One region of the Alkalimarinus alittae genome, then DNA from elsewhere that is predicted to be linked to it. Evidence: predicted binding sites of a transcription regulator. Region 1 holds the regulator's gene; the other holds the start of a gene.

What was found. The regulator sigma-54, encoded in region 1, starts transcription at its own class of promoters, with help from an activator protein. The targets are predictions, from matches to a motif close to GTTGGCACGNNNNTNGNNT.
Region 2: a site for sigma-54 is predicted at 998-1,016, ahead of NKI27_RS18860 (PEP-CTERM sorting domain-containing protein). Genes of this name have one in related genera too.

Annotation. Positions count from the first base shown of each region.
Region 1 covers NZ_CP100390.1:3,124,934-3,140,506, reverse strand. Annotated here, with positions in the region: gene NKI27_RS14260 (YhdP family protein) at 1-3,112, shown strand, start outside; gene NKI27_RS14255 (carbon-nitrogen hydrolase family protein) at 3,112-3,963, shown strand; gene yjgA (ribosome biogenesis factor YjgA) at 3,982-4,515, opposite strand; gene mgtE (magnesium transporter) at 4,551-5,912, opposite strand; gene NKI27_RS14240 (HPr family phosphocarrier protein) at 6,127-6,396, opposite strand; gene rapZ (RNase adapter RapZ) at 6,416-7,294, opposite strand; gene ptsN (PTS IIA-like nitrogen regulatory protein PtsN) at 7,397-7,861, opposite strand; gene hpf (ribosome hibernation promoting factor) at 7,895-8,203, opposite strand; gene NKI27_RS14220 (RNA polymerase factor sigma-54) at 8,464-9,990, opposite strand; gene lptB (LPS export ABC transporter ATP-binding protein) at 10,178-10,903, opposite strand; gene lptA (lipopolysaccharide transport periplasmic protein LptA) at 10,900-11,469, opposite strand; gene lptC (LPS export ABC transporter periplasmic protein LptC) at 11,456-12,022, opposite strand; gene NKI27_RS14200 (KpsF/GutQ family sugar-phosphate isomerase) at 12,091-13,065, opposite strand; gene NKI27_RS14195 (calcium/sodium antiporter) at 13,216-14,169, opposite strand; gene NKI27_RS14190 (ATP-binding cassette domain-containing protein) at 14,389-15,207, shown strand; gene mlaE (lipid asymmetry maintenance ABC transporter permease subunit MlaE) at 15,188-15,573, shown strand, end outside.
Region 2 covers NZ_CP100390.1:4,152,018-4,167,590, forward strand. Annotated here, with positions in the region: gene NKI27_RS18855 (NnrU family protein) at 1-94, opposite strand, end outside; gene NKI27_RS18860 (PEP-CTERM sorting domain-containing protein) at 303-947, opposite strand; gene NKI27_RS18865 (hypothetical protein) at 1,127-1,489, opposite strand; gene NKI27_RS18870 (DUF2156 domain-containing protein) at 1,789-2,880, shown strand; gene asnS (asparagine--tRNA ligase) at 2,945-4,360, opposite strand; gene NKI27_RS18880 (hybrid sensor histidine kinase/response regulator) at 4,559-7,393, shown strand; gene NKI27_RS18885 (DEAD/DEAH box helicase) at 7,410-8,657, opposite strand; gene NKI27_RS18890 (hypothetical protein) at 8,886-9,167, opposite strand; gene NKI27_RS18895 (DUF1439 domain-containing protein) at 9,334-9,993, opposite strand; gene NKI27_RS18900 (3-(methylthio)propionyl-CoA ligase) at 10,197-11,825, shown strand; gene NKI27_RS18905 (methyl-accepting chemotaxis protein) at 12,103-14,130, shown strand; gene NKI27_RS18910 (cyclic nucleotide-binding domain-containing protein) at 14,133-15,203, shown strand; gene trpS (tryptophan--tRNA ligase) at 15,323-15,573, shown strand, end outside.

The sequences.
Region 1 (15,573 bases):
TTCGGGTCGGCTATGGCTAGAGCTTTTGGAGGGCGATATTTTATCGCTGCAAGGAGAAATCGACGCTGAAACACTACAGTGGCAAAGTGAAAAAGGGTCTGTATTGCCACTCAAGAATATAAAAGCTGATTTTTTTTGGAGTCAGCTAAGCGAAACCAACATACTGTCGATTTATGATCTCAGTATGGAGTGGTCCAGTTACCGTTGGACACCGTCTAACTATGCGTTACATTTTTCAGAAGAAGCCGTAAACGTTAACGGGCAGCAGGTTAATTTATCAATGTTGACGGCGTTACTGTTAGCGACTAATGTTTTGCCGCCGAAAGGGCAGAAAGCGCTAGCTGACTACCACCCAGGCGGAAGCCTTACTAATGTGGAGTTAACCATTCCGCTAAACCAACGATCAGCCATACGTATTGACGAAACCTCACCTTTATTTCAGCTAGAAGCCAACATTGAAGACGTTTCTTCACAGGCTGTAGGGGGTGCCCCTGGTGCGACTGGAATGACGGGTTACTTATCGCTTAATGACCGCGAGGGGGCTGTTTTTGTCGATAGCGATGATTTTACATTATCGTTCCCAAACTTATTTCTTGATGGTTGGTCGTTTGAAAAAAGCCAAGTCATTGTTGATTGGAGCATTGCTGATTCAGGTGATATTAATGTTTATTCCTCTGGTATTAACTTATACCTGACAGAAAAGAGCTTGGTATTCGGAGCGTTTTCTTTATTGCTGTCTGATACTAAAGAGGATGTTTTGGGGTTGAGGGTCGGCGTAAATAATGTAGATGCTTCAAGAGCTTATCAGCTTGTACCGTATCACGCTGTCGACTCAGGTATTTATGATTGGCTTAAATCATCAATTAAGGGTGGAGTGGTTGAAAGTGGTCTTTATGTCGGTTACGGGTCAATAGAGAGTGATGCCCCCGCGCATAGTTTTACCTCGTCTATGGTGTTTAATACGAGCGGTGCGCGCTTGCTATTTGATGCTGGCTGGCCTGAATTAACAGAGCTTAATAGTAAAATATTTCTGCAGAATGGTTATTTAAATATTGATGCTCCCAAGGTGAGCTATCGAGGGGCCGCTTTAACTGGGACGCACGTAGAGTTAGTGGCAGATCTTGACGAGGCAGAGTCTTGGTTAAATGTAGTGACGCATACTCGCCCCAACGAACAAGACGTTCAGTATTGGTTAAACGATTCGCCTGTCAGCGAACATCTAGGTAAGCTGTCTGAACAATTAATATTTCAAGGAGAGATTGGCGTTACTATTGAGTTGGGTATACCGCTTCATGATATGGCGCAGAATATCGAGTATAACCTCGCTTTCGATGTTCAGGATGCGGAATTTAAGCACAGCCCTAGTGATGTGGTATTTAAAGATGTCACTGGATTAGCCACTCTTTCGAGCAAGACAGGATTGAGTGCTGAAAGTGTGGCGCTAGAGGTTTTTGGGCATCCTGCAGTGTTAAATATGCAGTCAGATATTTTTCAAGAAGGTATGGATACGCAGCTCGTTTTAGTAGGGGATATAAGTGTTTCTGCGCTAACAGATCAACTCCCAATAGACAATCATTTACCTGTTGCGGGGCAAACTGCTTATACCGCGGCGTTAACGCTATCAAGTGACGACCAAAAGAATGCCCAGTTTTCGCTAACGAGTGACTTGCAGGGTATAAGTATTTTACTTCCTGAGCCGTTCAGTAAAGTATCATCGAACGCTCTACCTCTTAAAATCCAGGTGGAAATAACGGATGATGCTATAGCACTCGATGCTGGGTTAGGTGATTTGGCGAGCGTGAACGCTAGTTTTGAAAATGGAGACTTTAAAGCGGGAAGTGTATTGATAGGGGGCGGAGAAGCTGAAATTGCCTCAGAAGATGGCCTGTTTATCACCGGTGCTCTCAACCAGTTAACGGTAGCGCCATGGATAGACTATATATCGTCAAATGCTGCTAATGATGAAAGTAGCCTTATTAAAGAAGTTGCTTTAAAAGTAGGCTCATTAAATATCTATGATCAACTATTCAATTCCGTTGAGGCTGTTATAAAGTCTGAGGGTGATAGTTGGTCAATAGTGTTTGAAGGTGATGATTTAGCCGGCACTGTAAGCTTGCCCTCAAAGGGGAATAAACCGAATATAGACTTAAGAAAAATTCGACTTACTATTCCTGAGACGGCCGAGTTAGGACAGGACGTATCCCCCTCAGATATTCCAGAAATGGTCTTCCTGATTGATGACCTTGTTATTAATGATGTGAGCTATGGAAAGTGGTCTGCAGACTTAGTGAAAAAAGATAGCAGCGTCGTTGCTAATGGCGTCGTTGCAAATGGCATCGTAGCTAAGGATGTGAAGGTCTCGCTTGCGGGGACAGATTTAAAAGGGCGTTTGAGCTGGGTAAAAGATGTTTATGGTATCAGTACGACGATTTTGACCGCGACCATTGCCGGTGGCAATATCGGCGCTATCTCAAAAGCATTGAATAAATCAGAAGTCTTAAATAGTGAGAAATTTTCGTCTGAGGTTTCGCTGGTTTGGAGTGAATCGCCCACAGAGCTTGAGCTTGCTGACTTGTCAGGACGTGTTGTTTTATCATTGGAAAACGGCACCCTATTGGATGCAAAAAGTGCAACGGAGGTATTCAAGGTATTCGGCATACTCAATGCGGAGGCTATTAAACGCCGTTTGACACTCGACTTCTCAGACCTTTATCAAAAAGGGTTAGGCTATGACCGTATTGAAGGTGTTGCCCGAATAGACAAAGGGACATTAACACTCGAAAATCCTTTGGCCATACAGGGGCCTTCTAGCGCATATAAATTTACAGGTTCCGCTGACTTAAACGCAGAAACGCTTAATATGGATATGGTCGTTATATTGCCTTTAACTAAAAATTTACCTTTAGCCGCGTTATTTTTAGGTGCGCCACAGATTGGCGGTGCAGTATGGGTTATTGATAAGTTGTTAGGCGAACCATTAAGCAAGCTGACCAGTGCAACATACGAACTGAAAGGACGTTGGGATGACCCTCAAATTAAACTTAAAAACGTGTTTGATCGAACCGAGCGTTTTGAGGGGCTAACACCGAGCCAGAGAATGAGAGCCGAGTGATGAATGATGTGATCTCTAGGTCGCCCTACCGTGTGGCAGCCATCCAAATGACGAGTGGAGATAATAAACAACATAATTTAGAAACTGTTGAGCGGTTAGTGGTCGAAGCAGTCGATCACCACCAGGCAGCGTTGGTACTCTTGCCTGAGAACTTCTCACTGTTTGATGGCAGTGCATCCCTTGAGTTAGGGCGGCAGCAAGCGACCGGTTTAGGTGATGTTAGGCGGTTTATCGCTTCGCTATCTGCAAGGTTAAAGGTTTGGATTGTAGCAGGCTCTATACCTTGCTCAGTCAGACCAGATGGTGTACTGATTGATGGTCGGGTAAGATCTGCCTGTTGGGTTTATGATGACCAAGGGAAAGAGGTCTCTCGGTATGACAAAGTACATTTATTTGATGTAGATGTAGGGGATCAACACGGTTCATATTGCGAGTCTGCTCAGTTTGAAGCAGGGACAGAGGTTGTTGTTGCAAATAGCCCTATGGGGACGCTCGGGTTATCTATTTGTTATGATTTAAGATTCCCTGAACTATATACACGGCTTGCTAAACAAGGCGCTCAAATCATAACAGTTCCAGCGGCATTTACGTATAAAACCGGTGAAGCCCATTGGGAGGTTTTATTAAGAGCCAGAGCGATTGAAAGCCAGTGCTACGTTATAGCTGCAAATCAAACGGGCGCTCACTCTAAAGGGCGTAAGACTTGGGGGCACTCGATGATTATAAACCCTTGGGGAGAAGTCGTTGCAATGGCTAAAGCGGGGGAAGGTGTTATTAGTGCTGATATTGACTTAACGTCGCTTTCAGAGTTAAGGGCTGCTATGCCAATATCATCACATCGACGAATCTAATTGCGCTTGCTATAAAACCTAAGCGTCGACTTCATTGTCCATATCGTCAATCATTCTTAAGTACTTGAACAGTTTTTTAGCTGCGCCTGTATTTTTTTCATTCTTGACGTCTTTTTTCGCATTTCGAACAAGTTGTCTCAGGTGCTGAATATCGGCATTAGGGTGCTCTTCGAAATATTCAGTTAGGCAATCATTGCTCCCTTCGATTAGACGGTCTCTCCAGCGCTCAAGTGAGTGAAGTGCCTGAGCAAACGCTTTGCTGCTCGCATCAAATAGATCGACAGCGTTTTGAATCGCTTCTGCGTCTTCGCCGCGCATAAGCTTGCCAATGTATTGCATATGCCTTCTTGTCGCTTCACGCTGGGTAATGCGAGCAGATTCTTCAATCGCTTTTTTAAGCGTTTCGCTCACAGGGACTTTTTCGAGTTGGTTACGCTTGAGCTCAGTTAAGCGCTTCCCAAGAGCCTGAAGCTCATGCATTTCGCGTTTGATTGATGTTTTGCTAATGATATTTTCTTCATCAAACTCTTCAGGTAGTTCAAAATCGGTCATCTGGCTTTTTCCTGCGGGCGCTCTTAAAGGGTCAATCAAGCATAGATAATCGTGGCGAGTCCTAAAAACGATAGGAATCCAACAACATCTGTAATAGTGGTGAGAATAACACCTCCTGCAAGGGCAGGATCAATATTTCTAGCGCGCAATATTACAGGGAGCATTGTCCCTGCTACTGCCGCAACGATCAGGTTGATTAACAGTGCAGCCGCAATAATAGCACCAATCATAAGGTCGTTAAACCAAACAATGGCTGCAGCAGCCACAACAAGTGCCCATACTAAACCATTTAGCACGCCAACAATAAATTCTCGGTTTAATAACCAGCCAATGTTATTACGGCTAATATGGCCTAATGCCATGCTTCTGATAACAAGCGTTAAAGCCTGGCTTCCAGCTATTCCGCCCATACTTGCGACGATCGGCATTAACACGGCGAGTGCTACAACTTTTTCGATTGTTGCCTCAAACATCCCAATAACTGAGGATGCAATAAAGGCGGTAATAAGATTTATACCTAGCCATACTGCTCGTCGTTTGGCCGTTTTAAACACAGGCGTAAACGTATCGTCTTCTTCATCCAGACCGGCCATACTCATTAATGAGTGATCCGCGTCATCACGAATCACATCGACGACATCATCGATGGTGATACGGCCGAGTAGCCGACCTTCTGAACTTAATACGGGGGCTGAAACTAAGTCTCTTCGTTCGAATAAGTTGGCTACTTCAGTCTCAGAGGTATAGACAGAAATAGTCACCGCATCTGTATTCATGACTTCTCGCACTGTCGAGGACGGGCTTGAAACCAACATTGTTGTGATAGGTAGAGTGCCGATAAATTCATCTTTTCGGTTAACCACAATTAACTTATCGGTCATTTCAGGTAATGAGCGGTGACGCCTTAGGTAGCGAAGTACTACGTCAATTGTTATATCTGGCCTGATCGTGATGGTATCAGTGTTCATCAGGCCGCCGGCAGTATCTTCCGCATAGGAAAGTACTTCTTCTAAGCGGTGCCGGTCTTGTGAATCCATCGAATCCAACACTTCCTGAATAATTTTTTCAGGAAGTTGCTGAAGTACGTCGGCGAGATCATCTGTCTCAAAATCTTCGGTAATAGTGATCAGTTCTTGAGGATTTAACTTGCTCAAGAAGTCGTTACGTACCTCATCGGTCAGGTACTGTAAAATTTCACCCTCTAAATCTTTATCAATCAGCTCCCAGAGAACAGAACGCTCTTTTGGTGGCGCGGACTCTAAAAGGTGTGCGATATCACTCGGACTAAGACCACGGTTCAAAATACGAGCGGCTTGGTCAAGTGCGCCACTGTCTAGCGCATCATTTAAACTGCGTATTTTTTTGTGGCGCTTTGTTTGTTCTAGTGTTTTATCCATTCGTAAACCTGGATTTAGAGTGATGGCAATTTCTATTTGGCTAGATGTTACGGATCAGGCGTGGTGAAAACGCATGTAATAACGGTAAGTATAACGTAAGCGCTAAATTGTAAAAAGAAGAATGCTCAAAGAGAGATAAAAAACAAATGCTTAAAATAAGACTTTATGCATTAGGTTGGTGTTGAGGGCGGGGTTATGTGTTGAAAAGAAGGGGTTATTCCCCTTCTCCAAAACGGTCAGCAATCAGTACTTTTAGTGCATCAAGTGCTTCGTTTTCATCTGACCCTTCAATAATAAGTTCAATATCTGTGCCGCAACTGGCTGCAAGCATCATGACTGACATTATACTTTTACCGTCCACTTCTTTTTCGTTTCGAGCAACTTTTATACTGCTTTCAAAGCGTGTTGCAGTACTAACAAGTTTGGCTGCAGCTCTTGCGTGCAAACCAAGTTTGTTGATAATTGGGACGGTTTCTTTAATCATAATCGTTTCTAAGCGTTTGTTAATGACGGTCTTCAGGGGGGGAGGGTAATTCTTTGTGACGCACCTGAACATTGGATTGCAGCTCTTTAAATGTTTCTCCTAGCTTTTCACAAATATAAACAGAACGGTGTTGTCCGCCTGTACAACCGATAGCGATTGTTAAATAACTTCTATTAGAGTTTGCGAATTGAGGAAGCCATTTTTTTAAGAAAGAGGTTATATCGCCTAGCATTTCGCCAGCTTCTGGGTGTTGCTCGAGAAAGGTATGTATCGGCTTATCTCTGCCTGTAAACGCCCTGAGGGACTGATCCCAGTATGGGTTAGGCAAACACCTCACATCAAATACAAAGTCTGCATCAATGGGCACACCATGTTTGAAGCCAAAAGACTGAAACTGCAGCGCAATGTCTTGTCCGGTTCTTCCAACCACTCTTTCTTTGATAAGGTCTCGGAGTTGATACATAGTCATATCACTTGTATCAACAATTAGGTCTGCAGCAGATGATATGGGGGTCAGTAGCTCTTTTTCTGCTTCAATGGCTTCTTTAAGAGATACGGTGTCATTGCTGAGAGGGTGCTTACGTCGTGTCGCATCAAACCGTTTTAAAAGCGTTTGGTTAATTGCGTCAAGATAAATAATATCCATGTCAAAATGACGGTTTTTGAACTGTTTTGCGGTCTCAGTAAACTGGTCGATACCCGTGGCAAGGTTGCGAGCATCGATGCTAACAGCAATCCGCTCTAAACGTGACTCTTCGCTCACAAGCGCTTCATCTGCTAGAGGTAATAAAAGACCGATCGGCAGGTTATCGATGCAGTAATAGCCGAGATCTTCTAAAACATGAAGTGCTGTGCTTTTCCCTGACCCTGATCGTCCGCTAACAATAACAAGTTTCATTATGCTACCTAAATGAGTGTGGGAGGGCGCTTCGCTGATATCAATTGAGAATACGACTCATCGAAGGCGGCCATTAAACGCTATTGTGATTGAATAATTTCGTTATGAGTGAATAATTGCATTATAGAGTGATTCGTTATCTTTACAGCTCCTTAATTCACGACATAGGGCTGCGTTGTTAAACTTTTCAGCAAGTTGGCTAAGTAGTTCTAAGTGCTCACTGGTTGCTTCTTGTGGCACAATTAATACAAATAGTAGGTCTACAGGCTCATTGTCAATGGCGTCAAAGGGCACTTTTTCATTCAGTGTCAGTAAAGCCCCTATTACTTTGTGACAATTTTCTAGTCGACAGTGGGGAATGGCAATTCCTTGACCAATGCCTGTGCTGCCTAATCGCTCTCTACCGATGAGGCTATTAAATATTGTGTTTTCATTAATGTCTGGATGTTGTTGCGCAATTCTGTGTGCAATTTCTTCCAGAACCTTTTTTTTGCTGCTCCCGGGAAGGCCGCAAATAGCCAACTCGGGAGACAGGATAGATTGAATTGAAACTGGCGTATCAGTCATTATTAATGTTTATTCTTTTCTATTGGCAAGGGACTAACGAGCTGACGCACCATGTAGTCTGTCAACGTTTTTCTCTTTGTGTTTAAGAATCTGACGGTCTAACTTGTCGACTAACTGGTCAATGGCTGCGTACATGTCTTCTTGTTCCGCTGTTGCATGAATGTCTGCACCGCTAAGGTGAAGCGTTGCTTCAGCAATTTGACGAAGTTTTTGAACAGATAAGGTAACTTGGACGTTGCTAATATGGTCGAAGTGTCGCTCGAGCTTTTCGAGTTTGGCGCTGACGTATTCTTTTAAAGAGTCAGTTAGATCAACGTGGTGTCCTGTAATATTCAATTGCATGTTTCGCTCCTGATGTCGTTATTTATATTCCTTGTAACGTTATATCAAAACACTCGATAATCGTTAACAAGAAACAGAACTTCATTACTTTCGTTTCACACTTTACTTTTTCGTAACACTTTTCTTTCTTTATACTGCTTTAATTGAGTCGCCAAACGTTCAGTAGGAATTAACGTTATGTTTAATTGATCTTAGCATATCAATAGGGCAATTTATTGATCCGTAACCGTTTAATTTTAAATGTTTATCACTAATGACTGCTATATGAGTCGTTTACGTTCATTCGATGGCGGAATTGACATTGCCTCACGGTATTTTGCAATGGTTCGCCTAGCTACTTTTATGCCTTGTTCGTCAAGAATAGTCGCAATTTTGCTATCACTTAATGGCTTTTTCGCTGACTCGGCTGCGACTAGCTTTTTAATGATCGCTCTAATTGCGGTTGATGAGCATTCTCCACCCGAAGCGGTGCTTACATGACTAGAAAAGAAGTATTTAAGCTCAAATATGCCTCTAGGTGTATGCATGTATTTTTGTGTTGTTACTCTCGAAATAGTCGATTCATGCATTTCAACCGCTTCAGCAATGTCATGCAAAATCAACGGTTTCATCGCTTCTTCACCGTGATCTAAAAAGCCTTGCTGGTGTTCAACGATCTTACTCGAAACCTTCAGAAGAGTCTCATTACGACTTTGTAAGCTTTTGATAAACCACTTGGCTTCTTGCAACTGATCTTTTAAATAGGTGTTGTCAGCACTGCTATCTGCACGCTTAACGAGAGATGCATAACCTGAGTTGACGCGTATCTTTGGCGCTATCTCAGGGTTAAGCTCAACCTTCCACCGGTCATTGACTTTTTTAACGACCACATCAGGTATAACATATTCAGGGGTGTCGCCACTGATCTCTTCACCGGGACGAGGGTTGAGTGACTGAATAAGTTTTATGACCAGCTTTAAGTCGGATTCTTTAATACGGCTACGTCTTATGAGTTGAGCGTAGTCTCGATTACCTAGTAAGTTAAGGTAGTGGTTAATAACTAGCTTTGCCTGAGGAAGCCAAGGCGTTTCGCTGGGCAGTTGATTGAGTTGTATCAGCAAGCATTCTTGAAGATCTCTACTGGCAACCCCGGGCGGGTCAAAATGCTGTATGCGCTTGAGAACAGCTTGTATTTCATCCAGCTCTACTTCGTGCGCGTCTATTTCATCTTGATACGATTCGGTAAAGCCCGATAATATTTCTTCTAGCGTACTGGAGAGGTAGCCGTCAGTGTTAATAGAGTCAATGATTGACATGCCTATTAACTTGTCGACATCAGACATTGGCGTTAGGTTAAGTTGCCATAGCAGATGGTCTTGCAATGATTCGCCTACGCTGTTTCGAGACTCAAAGTCACTATCTTCTTCTGGCGCAGGACCCGAAGGCGCGTTGTTAGGGTATATATCGTCCCAAGCTGTATCGACGGGCAAGTCATTAGGTATGCTATCTGACCAGTCCTCCGAGTTCATAATATCTTCGGAACCTTGCTCAGCAGGCGTCTCTGTTGCAGTGGCGGTCAAATCTTCTGAAGTACTCTGTGTATTTGAATCTGATTCGGCGTTAGAGTCGGTGCTTTCTGAGCTGTTTCTATCGTCATCAGAAACTTCCAACATAGGGTTTGACTCAAGGGCTTCTTGAATCTCCTGTTGAAGGTCTAGAGTAGAAAGCTGCAGTAGGCGTATTGCCTGTTGCAGTTGAGGGGTCATCGTCAGCTGTTGGCCAAGCTTTAGCTGAAGTGATGCTTTCATGACCATGTATTATTTTCCGCCTTATACAAAAACATCAATGAACAAGGTCTCCCTATTATTACGTCACTCAAATAGACTGTATACGTTTTAGTGTAAACCACTTCTGAGTGCGTTGTTTTATTATTTACTATTAATAACATTCTAGTAAGGAGATCTAAAAATTAGTAGTGATTGCCGAGATAAAGGGTCACAATTTAAATTCATCCCCTAGGTATACATCTTTAACCTGCTGGTTTGATAAAACGTCTTCAGCTGTTCCTGAAGCAATAATATGTCCATCGCTCACGATATACGCTTTCTCACAAATATCAAGGGTTTCCCTGACGTTATGGTCGGTTATTAAGACGCCGATGCCTTTTTCTTTCAGGTGTGTGACAATTTGCTTAATATCGCTGACTGAAATTGGATCAACACCTGCAAATGGTTCATCGAGCAGTATAAAGTGAGGCTCCGTAGCGAGTGCTCGTGCGATTTCTACCCTACGTCGCTCACCCCCTGACAAACTCATGCCTAAGCTATCTTTGATGTGGGTAATATGAAACTCTTGCAGAAGTGTTTCCATTTTTTCTATGCGCTCTGCTTTTGACAGATCTTTTCGCGTCTCAAGTATCGCCATTAGGTTATCTTTTACACTTAGCTTTCTAAAGACGGATGCTTCTTGAGGTAGGTAGCCGATGCCTTTTCGGGCTCTGCCATGCATGGGAAGGTTGGTCAGGTCCTCTCCATCTATTGATATTTTACCTTTGTCTGCTTCAACTAAACCGACAATCATATAAAAGCAAGTCGTCTTGCCTGCTCCGTTTGGGCCTAATAGGCCTACAATTTCTCCGCTTTGAATGGAGAGTGAAACATCTTTAACGACTGATCTTTTTTTATAGCTCTTAGCCAGGTTGTCTGCGTTTAATGTCTTCATTCTGTCTTGTCGCCGGTATCGTTTTTAACAGGGTGAACTATTATCTCAACTCGCTGGGATTTCTCTTCTCCACCTTCTGCAGTAACGACACGGCTAACCGTATTGTATTCGATGACAGCCCCGCGAAAGGTGTTTTTGTCTTGCTCTAACTTAGCGTCATCTACAAGTGTTAATGTCTCGCTAGCGCGGGTGTAGGTAATTTTTTTACCGTATGCATGGGTTGGTTGAGGTTCGCCTTCTTGTTGGTGTGTGAACTTAGCGGGCGAGCCAAATGCTTCTAGTTTGATCAGCCCCTCTTTGTTGGTATAAACGATGACTTTATCAGAGGTTAAGAGGGTAGTTCCTTGGGTGACGACAACTTCACCGGTATAGATCGAGCGGCCTTTTAGCTCGTCTAGCTCGGCATGGTCGGACTGAATTTTGATGGGTTCATTACTTTCTGCTGTAAAAGCCAATACTGGTGTAGATAAAACTGCAAGTATGGAGGCCATTAGACAGGTTAGTAGAGGGTGACTTAATTTTTTTTGAGTGTTTTTTTGAGAATTATATCGATTATTTTGGGGCATAGTAGCCTCGTACGTTAGATGTGAGTTCGACCTTTTTTTCATCAATCCAAGCATTCATGCCCACGCCTTCCAGAATGCTAGTCTTGTCGCTAATAGTAACGGGTTGCTTGGTAGTAATAAAGCGTGACTTATTGAGAAGTGTCAGCGATTCGGTTTTAAGTGTCCATGGGGTCTCTAGTGTTTCATTTCTGATGATAACCACATTTTGGTTGAGTGTTAAATTCTCATCATTCATGTCGTATTGGCCCATGTCAGCAGTTAGTCGCCAAGGAGGGCTATCTTCTCGATAAACGAGTAGATTGGGCTTTGTGAGAATGGCATTATTTTGCTTTGGGTAGTGTTTGGCCTCGTCACTCTTCATTGTTGACGATAGATTTCCGTCTTCATCAAATGACGTATATTGACCTTTAACGATAAAAAAGTCAGCCTCATCGTCTGCGATGATATTGGCCGATGGAGGTGTTTCGTTGTCGCTATTTTGCCAGATAATTAGAATAGTGGCGAAAATCGAAACGATTAAAATAGCGTACTTTTTTATTTTTTCGTTGTTCACGTTATTTACGATCAACCTGTTATTGATAGCAGGGTAGACGACTACCCTAAAAAATTAGTTGCCGGTGATCAAATTACACCGGCTTTAAGTAAGTCGTGCATATTAAGTGCGCCGACTACCTGCTGCGACTTATCGACTACGATAAGTCCGTTGATTTTTCCGTCTTCCATGATAGCAAGCGCTTCTGCTGCGAGAATATCTGCTGAAATAGTGCGGCAGTTAGGTGTCATAACGTCATCGATACGGGTCTTAAGAATATCGATATTTTTATCGAGAGAGCGACGAAGGTCGCCATCGGTAAATAAGCCGCAAAGCTTATTGTTGTCATCAACTATGGCGGTCATGCCGAGCCCTTTTTCTGATATTTCTAACAGTGCATCACTGAGTAATACGTTATGTTTGACCGACGGAATTCTCTCACCAGCATGCATAATGTCAGACACTTTAAGGAGTAATCGTCGGCCTAAGCTTCCACCGGGATGGGAAAATGCAAAGTCTTCAGCACTAAATCCTCTAGCTTCAAGTAGTGCAATGGCAAGGGCATCGCCCATTACCAAGGTTGCGGTGGTGCTGGAGGTCGGCGCAAGGCCTAGGGGGCAGGCTTCTAGTGCTACGCTGACGTCTAAGTTTGCGTCTGCTTCTTGAGCAAGGGTTGAGGTTTTAGACCCTGTCATACTAATGAGCGGCGCTTCCATTCGCTTAATTAATGGGAGTATGGTGACCACTTCAGCGGTGCTACCCGAGTTTGATATGGCAATGACTACATCATTGGCTGTAATCATGCCTAGGTCACCATGGCTTGCTTCTCCAGGGTGTACAAAGAATGAAGGGGTGCCGGTGCTGGCAAGTGTTGCGGCTATTTTTTTACCAATATGGCCTGACTTGCCCATACCTGTCACGACAACGCGACCCTTGCAGTCAAGCAGTAGTTGGCAGGCCTTGGCAAATGATGCGTCAATACGACCGATTAGTTCTGTTATAGCATCTCGTTCAATTTCGATGGCGCGTTTTGCTGATTCGATAAAGTTAGCAGAGTCTACCATTCTAATACCCAGAAAATTTGTAAAAAGTAATGTAATAATGAGAGTGTAACTTACTTTTGGCTCAAAAGTTTATAGTTGGCTTCTCGTTAATAATATTTAATGCCTAGGTGCAACAGTGCGTTGGGCTACTAGTGACGTGAAAGTTACAAATTAGACGCCTAACGAGACATATAAAAGTGCTAGGTAGGCTGCATAAGCAACGAGTAAAAAACCGCCGAGAGCACGACCGAGATAGCCTTTTTTCATCATTAGGTAAGCTGAAGCAGCGAGAAAAATGGTTAGCCCTAGCATAATACTGTAATCACGTAACAATACTTCACGGCCAAGCGTGACAGGGTTTAATAGTGCAGGTATTGGCAAAACTGCTAATAAATTAAATAAGTTAGAACCGATAATGTTGCCAAGCGCAATATCATGATGCCCTTTAAGTGCGCTCGCTACAGATGCCGCGAGTTCAGGTAAGCTTGTGCCGATGGCGACAATGGTTAACCCGATAATAAGCTCGCTTACACTGAGGTCTCGCGCGACACCACTGGCACCCCAGACCAATAGTTTTGAGCTGGCCAATAAAAGTGCAAGGCTAATGGTCAATTGAAATATGGCTTTAGGTGTACTGGTCTCTGGGACTTCCGCAACTTCTTCAGCGAGTTCTGGTGCGTCTAAGTTATTGCGAGTTAAAAAATACATGGAGATCGCAAGAATGACTATCATGATGATGCCGTCCCATACGCCCAGATGGTTATCTAGAAACAGAACTGTGACAGCCAGTGTTGCGGCGACTAATACAGGGAACTCTCTTTTAAGTACCATGGCTTTGAGTGGGATAGGGGAAACTAATGCGGTAATACCAAGCACCAGTGCAATGTTGGCAATGTTTGAACCTAAAGCATTACCGACGGCAAGGCTGCTTGAATCAGCAAGTGCGGCTGTACCTGAAACAATCATCTCGGGGGCGGAAGTACCAAAGGCTACAATGGTTAGACCTATCATCATGGGAGACATGCCAAGGTTTCGCGCAGTGGCAACCGAACCGTTAACGAACCGGTCAGCGCTCCATACCAATACGATCAATCCTGCAATAATGCCGGCAAAAAATAAAATCATGAAATCTTCTCAAAATGTGTGCAGTTAGCTTATTTAGTGACTGAGTCTACAGTTATGGCGTGAATTGTGCTGAACTTGTTGTCACCTTGCAATGACAAATTATAAAAATGTCTGCATTTGAAACCTTTGCGCCAATAGATAGAAATATTTGATTAAATAACCTGTTAGTTAATGTAGACTTCGCTGCAGCGATACAAGTCTAAGATTAGGATGATTGTTTTGAGTAACTTTATTGAAATACGAGGAATGTCTTTCGCTAGGGGGGATCGACTCATATTTAATGATATTGATGTAGATATCCCTCGGGGCAAAGTCACTTCTATTATGGGCCCTAGTGGTTCAGGAAAAACAACATTATTACGGTTGATTGGTGCTCAGTTAAAACCTCAAAAAGGCTCTATCACTGTCGATGGTCAGGATTTTTTGAGCCTTAAGAGAAAAGCGCTTTATATTGCCCGAGAAAACGTCGGTATGCTGTTTCAAAGTGGCGCCTTATTTTCTGATTTGACTGTTTTTGAAAATGTAGCCTTTCCTCTTAGAGTTCACACTAAGTTACCTGAAGAAATGATTCGCGATATTGTGCTAATGAAATTGCATGCCGTAGGGCTTCGCGGTGCAAGAGATTTAATGCCTTCAGAGTTGTCTGGCGGGATGACTCGACGTATAGCGCTTGCTAGGGCGATTGTACTCGACCCCTCATTAGTTATGTATGATGAACCGTTTGCAGGACAGGATCCCATTGCAATGGGTGTTCTGGTGCAGTTAATTAGACTGTTAAATGATGCTTTAGGCATGACGAGTGTGTTGGTTTCTCATGATGTACCAGAAGCACTTAGTATTAGTGATCATGTTTGTATTATTGCAGATGGTAAAGTGGTTGGTCAGGGCGAGCCTAGTGAATTAAAAGCAAACGGCTCGCCGCTTGTGAAACAGTTTCTACAAGGGTTACCAGATGGTCCTGTACCCTTTCATTACCCTGCTTCTGATTACCGTTCTGATTTATTGCAAGGGAGTGATAGTGCTAGATTATTTACGTAAATTAGGTCGGCAGGGTATTCATACAGTTTCTGTATTAGGGCGCTCTGGTGTGTTTTTGATGCAGTCATTGGTGGGAATTCCGGATGTCAGAAATGGCTTCCCATTACTCATCAAGCAACTTTATTCTGTGGGTGTGCTATCCCTGCTTATTATTATCGTGTCGGGGTTATTTATCGGCATGGTGCTTGGGCTGCAAGGGTATAACATTCTGGTGGATTACGGCTCAGAGCAAGCGATTGGCCAGATGGTATCGCTGACGCTCGTGCGAGAATTAGGCCCCGTTGTTACAGGGTTACTATTTGCTGGGCGCGCAGGTTCGGCATTGACTGCTGAAATAGGGCTGATGAAAGCGACAGAGCAGTTGAC
Region 2 (15,573 bases), 1.0 Mb from region 1:
CAAACGTTCTGATCAGAATTGATCGTAATGTCGGATTCGTCGGCAGAAGGTGTATCAAAAAGAAAATAGATAGCCCGATAATCAGCAACTCCATACCTTTACACTCCAAAAAAACTAGAAGGACGTTAATATTATTAACATGAGTGTATGTGAGTCGCTTTAATTTAAACAGTTATTTAACGAAACCGTGAAAGCGTAATAAGAGGCGCCATAAGGCACGATGTAATCGGTGGGAACCATTACGAAAGAAATAATTAACAGCAGATGCAAAGCACCTACTGCTAATTAACTCACATAGCGTACTACTTAGAAGCGCGCTTGCGGCTTAAACCAAAACCAACTAAGCCTAGGCCCATTAGCATTAATGCAGAAGGCTCAGGAACAGATACACTTACATCTGGAAAGGTATCTGCAATTGAGATGTTATCAACATATAATGAAGAGTCAGTTCTGTGAGAGATACTCTCCCAAATACCAAACTGAATTTTTGCATTTGGGTTAAAGTCGTAGATAGTAGAAGTATCTATCGTTCCAGAGAACGAAACCCAGCCATTTGAATCTTTATGGGTGTGAACCAATACGTCGATATCTAAGAATGTATCTTCGTCTAGTTTAAAAAGCTTTGCCCATGCAGTATCAGTAAACCAGCGCGTAGTATCTTCTTCTACAAACTTGTAGTCGAACGATACAGTGATGCTTTCCACATCAGCAGGAACATAAAACGTCTGCCACAAAAGCTCAGTTCCAAACCCACTTGGATCATCTAAACGAGCAATATGGTTACTGCTGTTTTCAGGGTCTGTGATAACAGAAACACCACCGCCTATAAGGTTGGTTGTTCCCCACCCAGTAAGTCCATTTTCAAAGTCGCCATTCTGTATCAGTGAGGCGTTTGCACCAGCTGCCAGCGCTAGAGCACCGAAACCTGCTACTAATTGCTTAATCATCTCTAAATCCTAAAAAATAATATCAATAGTTTTAACTTGAATAACAACAATAGCACCTATCGTGCCAACTAAAACTAACGCTTATAATTCAACAAGATAAAGACAGGCCTGTAAAGTCTTCATTACTCGCGCCATAAAAAATGTAAACTATATCGACACCGACGTCAGATTATTATCCACTATCTTGGCATTAGCGGGTTGCAGTCTTTCATTACGACCTTCCCTTCTAGTAAAGCCCCCTTAGAGTATTCTCTAAAATGGCAGGTATTGGTTTTAGGGTCATAGTTTTCAATCCAAAGATTATCATCTTTCCACGTTGCCCCCATATGAAGCTGTCCTGCGGGGATTGTAAACGTCATCACACCGCCCCAGTTTTTTACAAAAATCTGTTGGAAATGAAAGAAGTAGGCTCCCCAACCAACCACCATAACAATCAGTGAAGTGATAGCAGCCGCTTTCCAGTTATCATGCCTTCCGCCAAGAAAATACAGCGCTAATAATGCTAACCCAATAACCAGCGCCCAATATGCGTAAGTGATCATAGTGATTCCTTATCTAGTAATAATGTTTGTTGTTGCTATTTTACCGCCATTCTTTAAATCAAGTGTAGTAGAAGATAACCTGCTTGCGTCACAACGATTCCCCCCCCCTTAGCTCCCTTTTGCTTGATACATTTGCCTCGCCAAAGTGACGAATTTGTCACAAAAATGCCAATTTGTAAGAGGTTGTCGTGAAATGCTACGCAATTGACGCCTTTGGAGGCATGCAAAAACACTAAAGTCCTTTACGATGGTCGGCCATTAATAAAAACAAGGCAAGCTAAAGAGGCTTGGTGGTACTAATGCATAATCAATCTGTTGCTTCAGCGCCAACAATAAAAAAATATTCAAATTCCAGCCACATTGCAGCGGCATCGCAAAGCCCTGCGGCCATTAACTTAGACCTTAGGTACGCTGACCGTCCCGTTGACGGATTTTTTACTCATTCAGAGCGAGTTGCGTATCTAAAACGCCACGGCAGCCACGCGCTTTCTTTCTGCTCTATGCAGCCAGATATGCGCTACTTTGATATGCCTGGTATTGGTTATATTAGCTATATGAAGAACTTTAATGGCAAACCCTTTACGCTGGGCGACCCTGTTTGTTCATCTGAACACATGCCGTTAATCATCAATAAGTTTCTTGAGCAGCACTCTAATGCTGTTTTTTGTCAGGTATCTAAACCTGTCATGCAACACCTGCATAATGAGCACAAGTATTACGGTACTCAGATGGGCTCTCAATCTACCGTTGATTTAGAAAACTGGAACCTCAAAGGTAAGAAAAAACAGGTTATCCGAACCGCCGTGAATCAGGCGATAAAAAGTGGCGTTGAAGTGCATGAGTCGCGCTGTGAAGATCACACCCGAGAAATCTCTGAAAAATGGCTGAAGACACGTAAAATAAAAGGCCAAGAGATTCGCTTTTTGATCCGCCCTATGAATATGACTTACACCGAGGGTGTTCGATACTTTTACGCATACGTAGATGGCAACCCAGTCGGATTTGTCTTCTTTGACCCTATATATGAAAACAATCAAGTTATCAGCTATGTGCCCAACATCTCACGCTCAAATGTAGAGTTCAACCAAGGCTTGTTTTACACCATTATGAGCCACGCGATGGAAATTTTTCAGGCAGAAGGGATTAAGCAGCTCGATTTAGGCTTTATACCGGCTAGCATGGCCAAAGACGACGAAGCCCAAGAAAGTTGGTGGATAAAAAAAGCGCTGCGCTTATGTTATGAACACGGTGGCTTTATGTATAACTTTAAAGGCATCGAGTTCACTAAGTCTAGATTTAGAGGGCAGGTTGATCGCACTTATATCTGCCATAAACGCGCGGTACCCGTCTTTGATTTTGTTGGCATGTTTAATATATTAAATGTGTTCTAGCACTTGAATGCATACCCCTTCAGTATTCAGCCACACCGACGAATACTGAAGGGGTCAATCTCTATCAAAAAGGTGCATTTCCAGGTGTTCTTGGAAATGGAATTACATCGCGAACATTTTCCATACCCGTCACATAACTTAGCAGTCGCTCAAAGCCCAGACCAAAGCCTGCATGCGGAACCGAGCCATACCGTCGCAAATCACGGTACCACCATAAAGCCTCTTTGTGAGATTCGGCGGGGCCTTTAAACGTTGCATCTATACGGGCATCCATAACATCTAACCGATCTTCCCGCTGGCTACCACCAATAATCTCGCCGATACCCGGTGCCAATACATCCATAGCGGCCACCGTTTTATTATCGTCATTAAGTCGCATATAAAATGCCTTAATATCCTTAGGATAATTCATAATAATAACCGGCGCGCCGACATGCTCTTCGGCTAGGTAACGCTCGTGCTCTGACTGCAAATCAATACCCCACTCAACCGGATATTCGAACGTCTTTCCGCATTTTTGCAATATAGCGACCGCTTCGGTGTAGTCCATACGCACAAACTGATTTTCAACAACGTTCTGCAAGCGATTAATAGCGTCTTTGTTAATGCGCTCAGCAAAAAATGCCATGTCGTCAGCACGTTCATTCAGCACCGCTTTAAATAGGTATTTGAGGAAATCCTCAGCCAAATCTGCATCATCTTTAAGATTAGCAAACGCTATTTCAGGTTCAACCATCCAAAATTCAGCCAAATGGCGACTGGTATGGGAATTTTCAGCTCGGAATGTTGGGCCAAAGGTATAAACCTTAGACATGGCTAGGCAGTAAGATTCAACGTTAAGCTGCCCAGACACCGTCAAAAAGGTTTCTTGTCCGAAAAAGTCTTTAGCGTAATCAATCGCGCCCGCGTCTGTTTTCGGTGGGTTTACCATATCCAGCGTACTGACCCTAAACATTTCGCCTGCGCCTTCACAGTCACTCGACGTCAAAATAGGGGTGTTAATCCAGTTAAATTCACGCTCATGAAAATAGCGATGTATTGCGCTTGAGAGGCAGGTTCTTACGCGAGTAATAGCACCAATAGCATTCGTCCTTGGGCGCAAGTGAGCAACTGTTCTAAGGTATTCAAAGGTATGCCTTTTTTTAGCTACAGGATACGTTTCAGGGTCATCGACCCACCCCACCACATCAACACCTGTGGCCTGAATTTCGTATGCCTGCCCTTTGCCTTCAGATTCCACTAAGGTTCCAGTGATGATCACTGAGCAACCCGCACAGAGTTTTAATACTTCTTCTTCGTAGTTATCAAGCTCGCTTGGCACTACCGCCTGCAATGGATTAAAACAAGTGCCGTCATGAACATGGAGAAACGAAATACCTGCTTTCGAATCTCGACGGGACCTAATCCACCCTCTGATAGTCACTTCGCTACCTGCAGCAACGCTACCCAGTAAAAGTTGATTGATTGAATGAATCGCCATATCAGGGAATAAGCCTCATCTAAAGTTGATTAACAAAAAGCACGTTATCCTGCCGCTATTAACGAAATACTAGCGGGTAATCCTTTAATCATAAAGCAACTTAGATGAATTTATAGGCTTGCGACCACGATAAATTCAATCTGTATTATTGCAAATCTTGCCTATACTAAAAATATCGCTCATAAATAGATTGTAATAATGAAATTTAGTACCCGCATCGGTTCTTTTACCCTAATAGCTAGCCTCATTCCTTTATGCTTAGCCATAGGCCTCAGCTTATGGCTTACGTCGAGTCACACCATCAAGTTAACACTCAGCAGCGTAGAAGGTGAATTAGCGTCACGTAGCGAGCAGTTAAACGGCTTTTTTAGAGAACGACAGAGCGAAATTAGCTTATTGGCGTCACTCCCTTTGCTCAAAAACGAGTCTTTTGAGCAGTCCTTACCTTATTTACAACAAGAGCTGTTACGACAACCCAATATCTTTGAAAAATTTATTCTAGGTGACGCCAACGGCTACTTTAGAAATACTTCTGGGGGTAACCCTCATCAGACGATGCTACGCACATTTGACGACAGCAATCCAACATCACAGCCTAAGTCAATTAAGAATAGAGATTACTGGCAATTCACAGTGGCTAAACCTCGCCCTGAATCATCACCAACTTACACATCTAACCCCATGATTTCGTTCACCACAGGGGTTAAGCAAATAGTCGTAGCAGCAACTGTGCGTGACCAACATAACAACGTAAAAGGGCTTATTGCTGGGTCTTTACCTTGGGCGCTCATTGAAGCACAGCTCAACTCGATTAAAGCAGGCATATTCTCACATTACCCTAATGCTCAATTTGCTATGCTGTCCGGGGACGGAACCTATTGGTACCACTGGAATAAAAATAAAGTTATTCGCGTTTTAAAAGACGAATATGGCAATATAATCAAAACGCACTCAGGTGAGAAAGCATCCCAATTAACCAACATTATTCATGAAAATGACCCCGACTTGAAAGCCATAGGACGCTCAATTCTATCAGGCGAATCCGGTTATAAAACCTACCGTAATGAAAAAACAGGGGAGCTCGATTACGCGGTCTATACCCCTATAGGCTCGACAGGGTACTCGTTATTGCTATCGGTACCTAAGCACGAAATACTCGCTCCCGTTTCTCAAATGATCGCGCTAATGCTGACGCTCCTTTTAGTCGCTATCGCCTTAAGTATTTTTGTGTCATATATTTTGTCAAAAGAGCTTTCCTCACCCGTCGTCACCCTAAAGGAAGCATTGCAGAAATTTAACCCTGAGGGGAGTGAGAAATTAAACTTAACCTCTAACATAACCGAATTTCAATCGTTAATAGATACCTTCGAAAGCACCGCCGAAATGGTTCAAAAGCGAGATCAAAGCCGTAATGTTGATCTTTATAGAGCGAATCAAGAACTCAAAGTTGAAAAAGAAATAGCCGAGCGCGCGAACGCAGCCAAAAGTGAGTTTTTGGCTAATATGAGCCATGAAATAAGAACCCCTATGAACGCCATAACCGGGATGGCAAATCTTTGCTTATTAACCGACTTAAACGATGTCCAGAAAGCTTATTTACATAAGCTAAAGTCTGCATCGGGTACGTTGCTCGCATTGATCAACGATATTCTTGATTTTTCGAAAATTGAAGCAGGGAAACTTGATATCGAAGATATTCCCTTCAATCTTAATGAGCTGATCGATAACCTGGCGAATGTAGTCGCGGTCAACGCCGAAGAAAAAGGGGTTGAATTCATCATTAAAAATGACCTAGAAACGCCGCACCACCTTCTTGGGGACCCGCTACGAGTTAACCAAATTCTGGTCAACCTATGCTCAAACGCTTTAAAGTTTACCGATAAAGGGGAAGTCATAGTCGCTATTCGCCCCGTCAAGAAAGATTTATACAACGTCACACTCGAGATCAGTGTTCGGGATTCTGGTATTGGTATGCCTCCAGAGAAACTCAAACACCTATTCGATGAGTTCTATCAAACAGACTCGACAACCACCCGAAAATATGGAGGTACTGGCCTTGGTTTAGCCATCACTAAAAAACTCATTGATATTATGGGCGGCAATATCTCAGTAGCAAGCACTGAAAATAAAGGTTCTGAGTTCATTGTCACCCTACCTTTTGAAATATCCCAACAAAAGCAGATAGATTATCAGCAGTTTGCCAATCAACTTAAAGATAAACGCATTCTTGTAGCTGACGATAACGCCCATGCCAGAGAAATTTTCTCTGAGACACTTAAACGATTTGGCTGTAATGTCGACACGGCCATTAATGGCACTCAGGCACTCGAAAAATGCAAACAGAATAACTATGACCTGATTCTTCTCGACTGGAACATGCCTGACTTAGACGGCTTAGAAACGTTCAGACAACTAAAGTTAATATCACAAAAAATGCCCGCCGTCATCATGGCAAGCGCTCATGCACACCAACGCGTCGTCTCTGAAGCAAGAGATATTGGTATTGAAAAGTTTTTAACAAAACCCATTAAAAACTCAATTCTTTTTGATAGTGTCGCACAGATTCTCGTTGGGCAAACCGACCCCGAAAGCATGCTCGACTCAAATACGTCTGAGCCGCTTAAAGATAAAATAAGCAGTGAAGTCCAAGGCGCCCATATTTTGGTAGTCGACGATATTTTAGTCAACCGAGAAATAGCCAGCGCGCTATTAACTGAAGCAGGCTTTAAAGTATCTACCGCGGTAAACGGCCAGCAGGCCTTAGATACATTAGAGAAAGAAACATATGATCTAATATTAATGGATGTTCAAATGCCCGTGATGGATGGCTATGAGGCCACACGAAAAATAAGGCGTAATCCAGAGTATAAAGAACTGCCGATTATTGCCATGACCGCTAACGCCATGGTCGGTGATAAAGAGAAATGCATTGCCGCAGGTATGAACGACCACATAGCGAAACCGATTGACCTTGATAGCATGCTAGCCACCATAAATCAGTGGCTACGCAAGGTCGAAAAGGCGGCTGAATAAAGCCGCCTTACAAAGATTAACTCTTTTTTGTCTTTTTAACTTTTTTGACTTTCAGTTTGCCTTTGTCCGCAGACTTTTTCTTTTTCTTGCTACTCGCGGCCTTACCTGAAGCTTTAAGTTTTTTCGGGCCTTTGTAGGTCGCGGCCAACTCTTTAATAACCTTACGTTCAAACCTCACTTTCAAATAGCGCTCAATCGACGACATTAAGTTCCATTCTGGTTGAGCGATAAGCGAAATAGACTTACCCTCTGCACCCGCACGGCCCGTTCGCCCTATACGATGTACATAGGCATCACCTTTACGAGGCATATCAAAGTTAATAACCAGATCGATGCCACCTACGTCTAGACCTCGGGCTGCAAGGTCTGTGGCAATTAACACATTAACCTTGCCACTACGGAATGACTCAATAGTCGCTTGACGGCCTTTTTGCTGGATATCGCCATGCAACTGGGCCGCGCGAAACTTATGGTAACGCATTAAACCATCAAGCCGTGCAGCCAGTGTTTTTGAATTAGTAAACACAATCGCTTTTTCGTAGGTTTCGTTATCTAACAACCAACGCAATAGCTTTTCTTTGTGGTCAACATCATCGGCCAAAACGATCTGCTGCAGGATAGCCCCATGTTGCTGGCGATGGTGATGCACCAACACGGACTCTGGTTCATTGAGGATTTCTTCTGCAAACCGTCGAATAACGCTGGGTAAAGTCGCCGAAAAAAGCAGCGTTTGATGTTCAGTAGTACAGTACTTCATCACATTAAGCACGTCACTTTGAAACCCCATGTCCAACATACGGTCGGCTTCATCTAACACCAATACATCAATCTCAGACAGGCTTAAAGATTCATTTTCCAAGTGTTCAATCAAACGGCCAGGGGTCGCTACAACAACATCCGGTAGGCGTTTTAATGCGCGCTCCTGTACTTTAAAATCTTTTCCGCCGGTAACACTTAGCAGGTTTAGGTCGGTAAACTGGGCTAACGCAGCACCGGCTTTAACAATCTGGTCTGCTAACTCTCTTACCGGCACCAGCACTAACGCGCGAATCGCTTTCGGCTCAGCCTGTTTAGCTAAAATACGATGCAAAATAGGTAGCAGAAATGCAACCGTTTTACCGCTACCCGTTGCGGCACTGACCAGAAGGTCTTTATTGTCTAATACAAGCGGGATCGCTCTTTCCTGTACCTGTGTAGCCGTCTCAAAACCCAGCGCTTGAGTTGCCTCGTTCAAGTGCGAGTGGAGCGATAATTCGGTTAGCATATTTATTACTCAAAAACTCAAAAGTGTGATTATAACGTTTTTTGGCAGAACTGCTGCAAAATGTCGCGCGGTTTCAGCTCGACACCCACTTAATGGTAATAATAGCGCCAAAAACAACAAACCCCAGTAAAAACTAGGGCTTGTTGCTAATCGAAGGGGCATAACCTACTAATGAATACTCATGCCACGATTATTGCGTGCGGGGATAGCTAATGCTGTGACGCTGCCTCAATACTCTGACTCATCATCCATCGGTTCTTCTTGAGACATATCCGCCTCTTCGCCTGTCTTAATAGGCGCCTGAACCTGATCTGTCATGTCTCCCTCTTTCGTGTCCATTTCAGTCATACCTGAAGCGGTAGGAGAGTCTTTCAATGTCTGCTCAAACTGTTCTGCAGCACCTTCCTGCACGGTTACGTCATCCATTGATTCATTCTTGGTCGCGTCTCCTGCCAAGGCAGTCTGGCTCATCAAGAAAAATCCTAAAAAGATCCCTAATATCATTTTCATTGTCTGTGCTCCTCATGAACGCTTATTTACGTTCGCTAGTAATAGGATGCTACACACCACCTACAGTGTAGTTGAGAAGCGTTTGATGCTTTCGACTATTTACGACTATAAATCATTCGCTATAGTCGATTATCCTATTAAGAATAATGAGCGTGTCATATAACAATTAATGAAATCGTACTAGGTCATCTTCAATAGTCAGTGTGGCGTTCTTGATGTCACTAGGTGAAAACCGATCATTCGGAGTCAATGTATATACGGGATAAGCACTAAAGTAAGCCACAAACCAGTCATTTAAGTTTTCGATGAATTGGCTGCGATATTCTTTTGGCACAAAATTATTAAAAAAGAATGAGCCGGTTTCGTTCAATGCAGTGGGCTCGAAATAAAGGCTCTCTTCGCGGGCGATTAAGTGCCCCGTTAGCTCAATACTCAAAGACTCCGCTATATCGAAACCGAGTATAGTCGTTCTAATGACAGGCTTTGCTATAAGGTTTATACGTCCAGCCTTGTCGGTTTCACCGTTTATTAATGCTACGTCTGCACTATTAAGTTCAACTTTCGCTTCAACAATCGGGTCAGACACTACTCGCTCAGCAAAAAAACCACTCAGGCTCGCAACTTCATCAGGGATGTGAATTTGAACATTCACAATACCATTAACCGGCAACTGCTGGTCAAGACCCGCTTGAATCTCACTCTCTTTCAAGAATAGCTGTTCAGGCTGCTTCTCATTGCACCCCGAAAGCACCATAGCCCCTAATAAGATAAGCACGGTACTTCTCAAAAAATTAATAGGTTGAATCACAGTAGACAACATAGCCATAAAACAGATACTCCTTAGCCGGATGAATACAACAAAGTTTACGTTGGGCTAGGGTGAGTTACCAGCGCACATGCCATCTAAAAATTAAATCGAATTAATATCTATTGCCTAAACAGGCTTTTTAGGACCATCATAGACACCATAACTTATTAATAATAAAACTAATCATCTACATCAGTTAGATTTTGCTCCAGGAGATAATCATGCACGGATTAATGATGGACACCTCACTTACAGTCTCATCCATCCTCCAATATGCAGAGCAGTATCACCAAGACGGTGAAATTGTCAGCCGAAACGTGGAAGGCGGAATTCACAGGTATCATTATAAAGACGCCGCAGCCCGAGCTAGACGCCTTGCCAATGGTTTAAAAAGATTAGGCATAAAACAGCAAGACCGAGTCGCGACCCTCGCCTGGAATACCCACCGCCATTATGAAATTTATTTTGCGGTTTCTGGCAGTGGCGCTGTCTTACATACCATGAATCCGCGACTGTTCCCTGAGCAACTGGCATTTATACTCAATCATGCAGAAGATGAAGTGCTGTTTATCGATCTAACATTTATACCATTGCTAGAAAAAATAGCGCCGGAATTAAGATTTCTTAAACAAGTGGTGGTCATGACAAACCGCGCAAACATGCCCGACTCACCCCTACCTGACGCGATCCCATTTCTTTGTTACGAAGCATTAGTCGACTCAGAGTCAGCAGAATTTGAATGGCCAGAGGTCGATGAAGAAAGCGCAGCCTCTCTCTGCTATACCTCAGGCACAACGGGCAACCCTAAAGGCGTGCTTTACAGTCATCGTTCAACCGTTTTACATGCTTGGGCGAGCATCTCAAGAGACGCGCTCGATATTGGAAACAGTAGCAACTTATTGCCTGTCGTACCGATGTTTCACGTTAATGCTTGGGGTGTACCGTATTCAGCGACGATGGTGGGCGCAAAATTGGTTTTACCGGGTGCGGGTATGGATGGTGCGTCACTCTCAGCGCTCATTGATGCAGAACAAGTGGACTTGCTTCTCGGCGTACCAACGGTCTGGCAGGGGCTTTTACAATATTGCGAACAGCAAAATGTCACCCTTAAGCCGGTCAAAAATGTCGTGATTGGTGGGTCCGCTGCCCCTTTGTCGATGATTAAAGCCTTTCAGGAGCATCACGATGCCTTTGTCATGCATGCATGGGGAATGACTGAATTATCCCCTATCGGCACGATCAACAGCATGAACCGCCACATGAAAAGTTTAACGCTTGATGAACGCTACCAACTGCAAACTAAACAAGGTCGTCCAGTGTTCGGCATTGAGATGAAGATTATCGGGGCTGATAATCAAACCCTTCCCCATGACGGTGATTCATTTGGCCGATTGATGGTGAAAGGCCCTTGGGTGATAAAACAGTATTATAAAGATGAAAAGTCGCCACTAGTGGATGGTTGGTTCGATACCGGAGATGTCGCCACGATTGACCCACAAGGCTATATGAATATCGTCGATCGAGCTAAAGATGTCATCAAATCAGGCGGGGAGTGGATCAGCTCGATTGATTTAGAAAATGCAGCTGTTGGACATTCTGCGGTTGCAGAGTGTGCCGTTATTGGTGTCCCTCACCCTAAGTGGGATGAGCGCCCACTGTTGTTAGTTGTCACCAAAGAAGGCGAAGAGACGAGTAAACAAGCACTTATTGATTATCTTTCAGACAAAGTAGCCAAATGGTGGCTGCCTGACGATGTAATATTTGTAACCGAGTTACCCCACACAGCCACCGGCAAACTACTCAAAATGAAGCTTCGTGAAACCTATCAAGACGCACTTAGCCGACATTAAACCTCGCTCGTGAGTCGTCCACTTATGGTTTTTAGCGCCTTTAATCCATAAGTGGCGATAAATCTGATAGGTTGTTTTGTCGCTTGCAGAATAACCTTCTATACTCAATAGAGTGCCCAACAATGGTTTCTCTCGGTAGCATAAAAGCTAAAGTTTTCGGGTAGTTGGGCGATGTATTCATAGTAATGATAAAACGGGTCAACCCGCTCGTTAGCTGACATCTGACGCTTAACCCCATGGCTAAGCAAAATAATCATGAAGTATTCAGGTTCTTATTGTGCTAAAAAATATTTTCTTTCCAGGGATGAAACTCATATCTCGACTCGGCTTTGCCAACAAGTTTATGCTGATCAGTTTGCTATTTTTTGTACCGTTGGTCTGGCTGAGTTATACCGTCATCAATGACGCCTATCGACAAATAGAGATTACAGAGAATCAGCGAAAAGGATTGGAATTACTGAATCAAACACAGACACTAGTGAATGCAGCTGAGCGTTATAGAGACGCAAAAATCGTCGCGGCATATCAATTCTCAACTGATTTAAATGCCGGTTTAGTCGACTATCAAAAGGCGGTCACAAAGGCGATCAGCACCCTCGAGGAAAGTAACGCTAAATTCACCCAAGAAGCAACCTATTTAAAATTACTGCAATCGATTAAACAGTCGTTTAAAGAGATGGAACACGTTTCCGTCACCAGCAATAACACGCCGTTCACCACGTTTAATACTCTCAATTCTCTGGTAGCAAACAGTAACGCATTGCTTCAGGCCACCGTCGAACTAAGTCAGCTGTCAATTGATTCAAATCCTGAAACAAAATCATTAGTCGACTTTGCCGTCCGTGATTTAAAGCCATTCAGCGAAACCGTGGGGCGACTCAGAAGTACGGGTTCATACGCCTTAACCTTACCCTATTTAAGTTCTAATATTGCTGAAGAGTTAGATGCGAATTCAGTCAAACTGTATGAAGCTCAGCCACAGCTCAAAAAAATCGTGAGTATCATGATCCCTCAGAGCCAGTCGGATTTACAAGAAATGGGGTTAACGCTCGCCACTGATATTACCCAACTGTTAGATCTAGTTGATAATAAAGTCATGACCGCAGTAACTTTTGATACGCCCTGGCAAACTTATTTTGATGCGGCTTCAAAGTTCACAGACCTTCAATACACGCTCACCAGCAAAATTTTCTCCGCAGTCGATCAGCGTTTTAAAGTGAGGCTAGACGAGCAACATAACAAATTACAGCTAACCAGTATGGCCATAGGGGCTGTGCTGTTACTAATTATGTATCTCTATGCGTCTTTCTACCTGTCTTTACGTACCTCAATAGACCGTTTATTAGACGCCGCCTGTAAGATGGCAGAGGGGGATATGACGGTCACAATGACAGTAGCGACTCACGATGAGTTAGGGCATTTAACTGAACAGTTTAACCAAACAACAAAACGTATGAGAGAGTTAATCAGGGAAGTCCATAACACCTCAAATAGCGTCTATCAGCAATCTCAAGAAGTAAGCCAAATAACCGGCGTGACCAGTAGCTCTATTAACCAGCAAATGGCAGAAACCGAGCAAGCCTCAAGCGCTATGACTGAGATGTCTTCTAACTTTGGTGAAGTCTCTGACTTCTCGGCACAAGCAGAAAGTGCCGCTCAAGAAGCCAGTAATGAGGCAAACCGGGGGCGAGAACAGGTTCAAAAGACCCTGCTCAATATTAATAATCTAGCGGGTGAGATTCAAAGTTCATCCACCGTTGTTGACCAATTAGCAAAAGATAGCGCCAATATCAGTCAGGTGCTGGTTCAAATAAAAGGCATTGCAGAGCAAACCAACTTACTCGCTCTTAACGCTGCAATCGAAGCCGCGCGTGCCGGTGAGCACGGACGAGGCTTTGCCGTAGTGGCTGATGAAGTACGTTCCCTTTCAGGTCGTACTCACGAATCAACCGTAGAGATTGAAGAGATGGTCGATAAGATTCAGCTAGGTGTCGGTAATGCCGTCACCGCCATGTCCAATAGCCATAAAATGGCAGAAGCGACGGTAATAGAGTCAAAAGCAGTCGAGGATGCATTAGATGCCATTCATGATAAAGTCTCGTCTATTGCCGAAATGAACACCCATATTGCCGAGGCTGTTAAGCAACAGGCTGCTACCGCTGAAGACATTGATAGAAACATTGTAGGTATCAGCCGAGCAGCAGAAGGCAATGTCAGCAATGCAGCAGAAACAACCCGAGCGAGTGAAGAGATGGCAAGCAAAGCCAATCAGCTACGCGAAATGCTAACCTCATTTAAGATCTGATTATGTCCCTGCAATCACAATACAATATTACTGAAAAGACCATGGCGAGCTACTCTCCATTGGATCAACTCTCATCAACGTATTTAATTGAGGTTATCAAAAAGGGCAGTGTGGTCGTTTTTGAAGCAGGCGATGTACTCTTTGAAAAAGGCCACGCGCTAAAATTTCATTACTATTTATTAGCAGGCAAGATCACCGTTAAAAAAGGCCTTTTTTCTAGCAAAACCGTTGATAGTAAACGTAAAGAGTCAAAGCACCCGATCAACCATCTTATTCCCAGCGATGCTACCGTAAAAGCCCAAACAACCGGCCATCTATTCTTAGTAGACCCTAAACTGCTAGACCGAGCCCTTGCCTGGAGTGAATCAAATCCAAAAAATGATAACAACGGTCCTAAAAAGAACTCAAAAACAATAACGCCAAACGCCGCTCAAGGTGAGTTTGATGAGGAATATTTTAACTGGATGACCAGTTTGTTGGAGTTCCCACTCTTCTTAAACCTACCCCCTGCCAATATCACCGAACTATTCGACCAGTTTGAACGCGTAGAAGTCGAAAAAGGGCAAACCATCATTCAAGAAAATGATGAGGGCGACTACTTCTATTTACTCATAAACGGGAGTGCTCAAGTGGTAGTCGGTGACCCAAAAACCAAGGTCGCAACATTAAGGCCAGGCGCTTATTTTGGCGAAGAGGCGTTGGTGTCAGATATTGTGCGTTCTGCCTCTGTGATAATGGAGGAGGATGGCTGCCTTGCTAGGCTTGATAAAGAGTCTTTTCAGAAATTACTTCACAGCCCATTAGTACAATATGTTTCAATCGCAGAGTACCGTAATACACTTGCAGCGCCTGAAGAAAAAATGGCACTACTGGATATTCGCTCGTTGTCAGAATTTGAGCATATCCCGATGCCAGACTGCCTTCATATACCGTTAAGCGAACTGCGCGATAGCCTATCTAAACTCGACAAGTCCGTGGCCTATTACCTGACTGAAGACGGCGGACAACGTAGTGATATCGCCGCCCATATACTGTCTCAACATCAATTTAAGGTATTTGTCTTACGTAATTAATATTGCCAGACTTTTCAACGAGAGCACTGACATACATCGACTGATTGCATTATCTTAGGTATTATATCGGCTTTTTCTCAACGCCTCTTAAAATGGCGATTAGCATAGGTGGGTAGTCGATGAACAAACAACGGGTTTTAACCGGAATCACCACCACTGGCACTCCACACCTAGGGAATTATGTCGGAGCCATCCGGCCTGCCATTGAAGCAAGCCAAAACAATGATATCGAGTCATTTCTATTTTTAGCCGATTATCATGCACTGATCAAGTGCCAAGATCCTAAACAGGTACATCAATCAACCATGGAAATCGCGGCCACGTGGCTTGCGCTCGGGTTAGATACCGATAACACATTATTCTACCGACA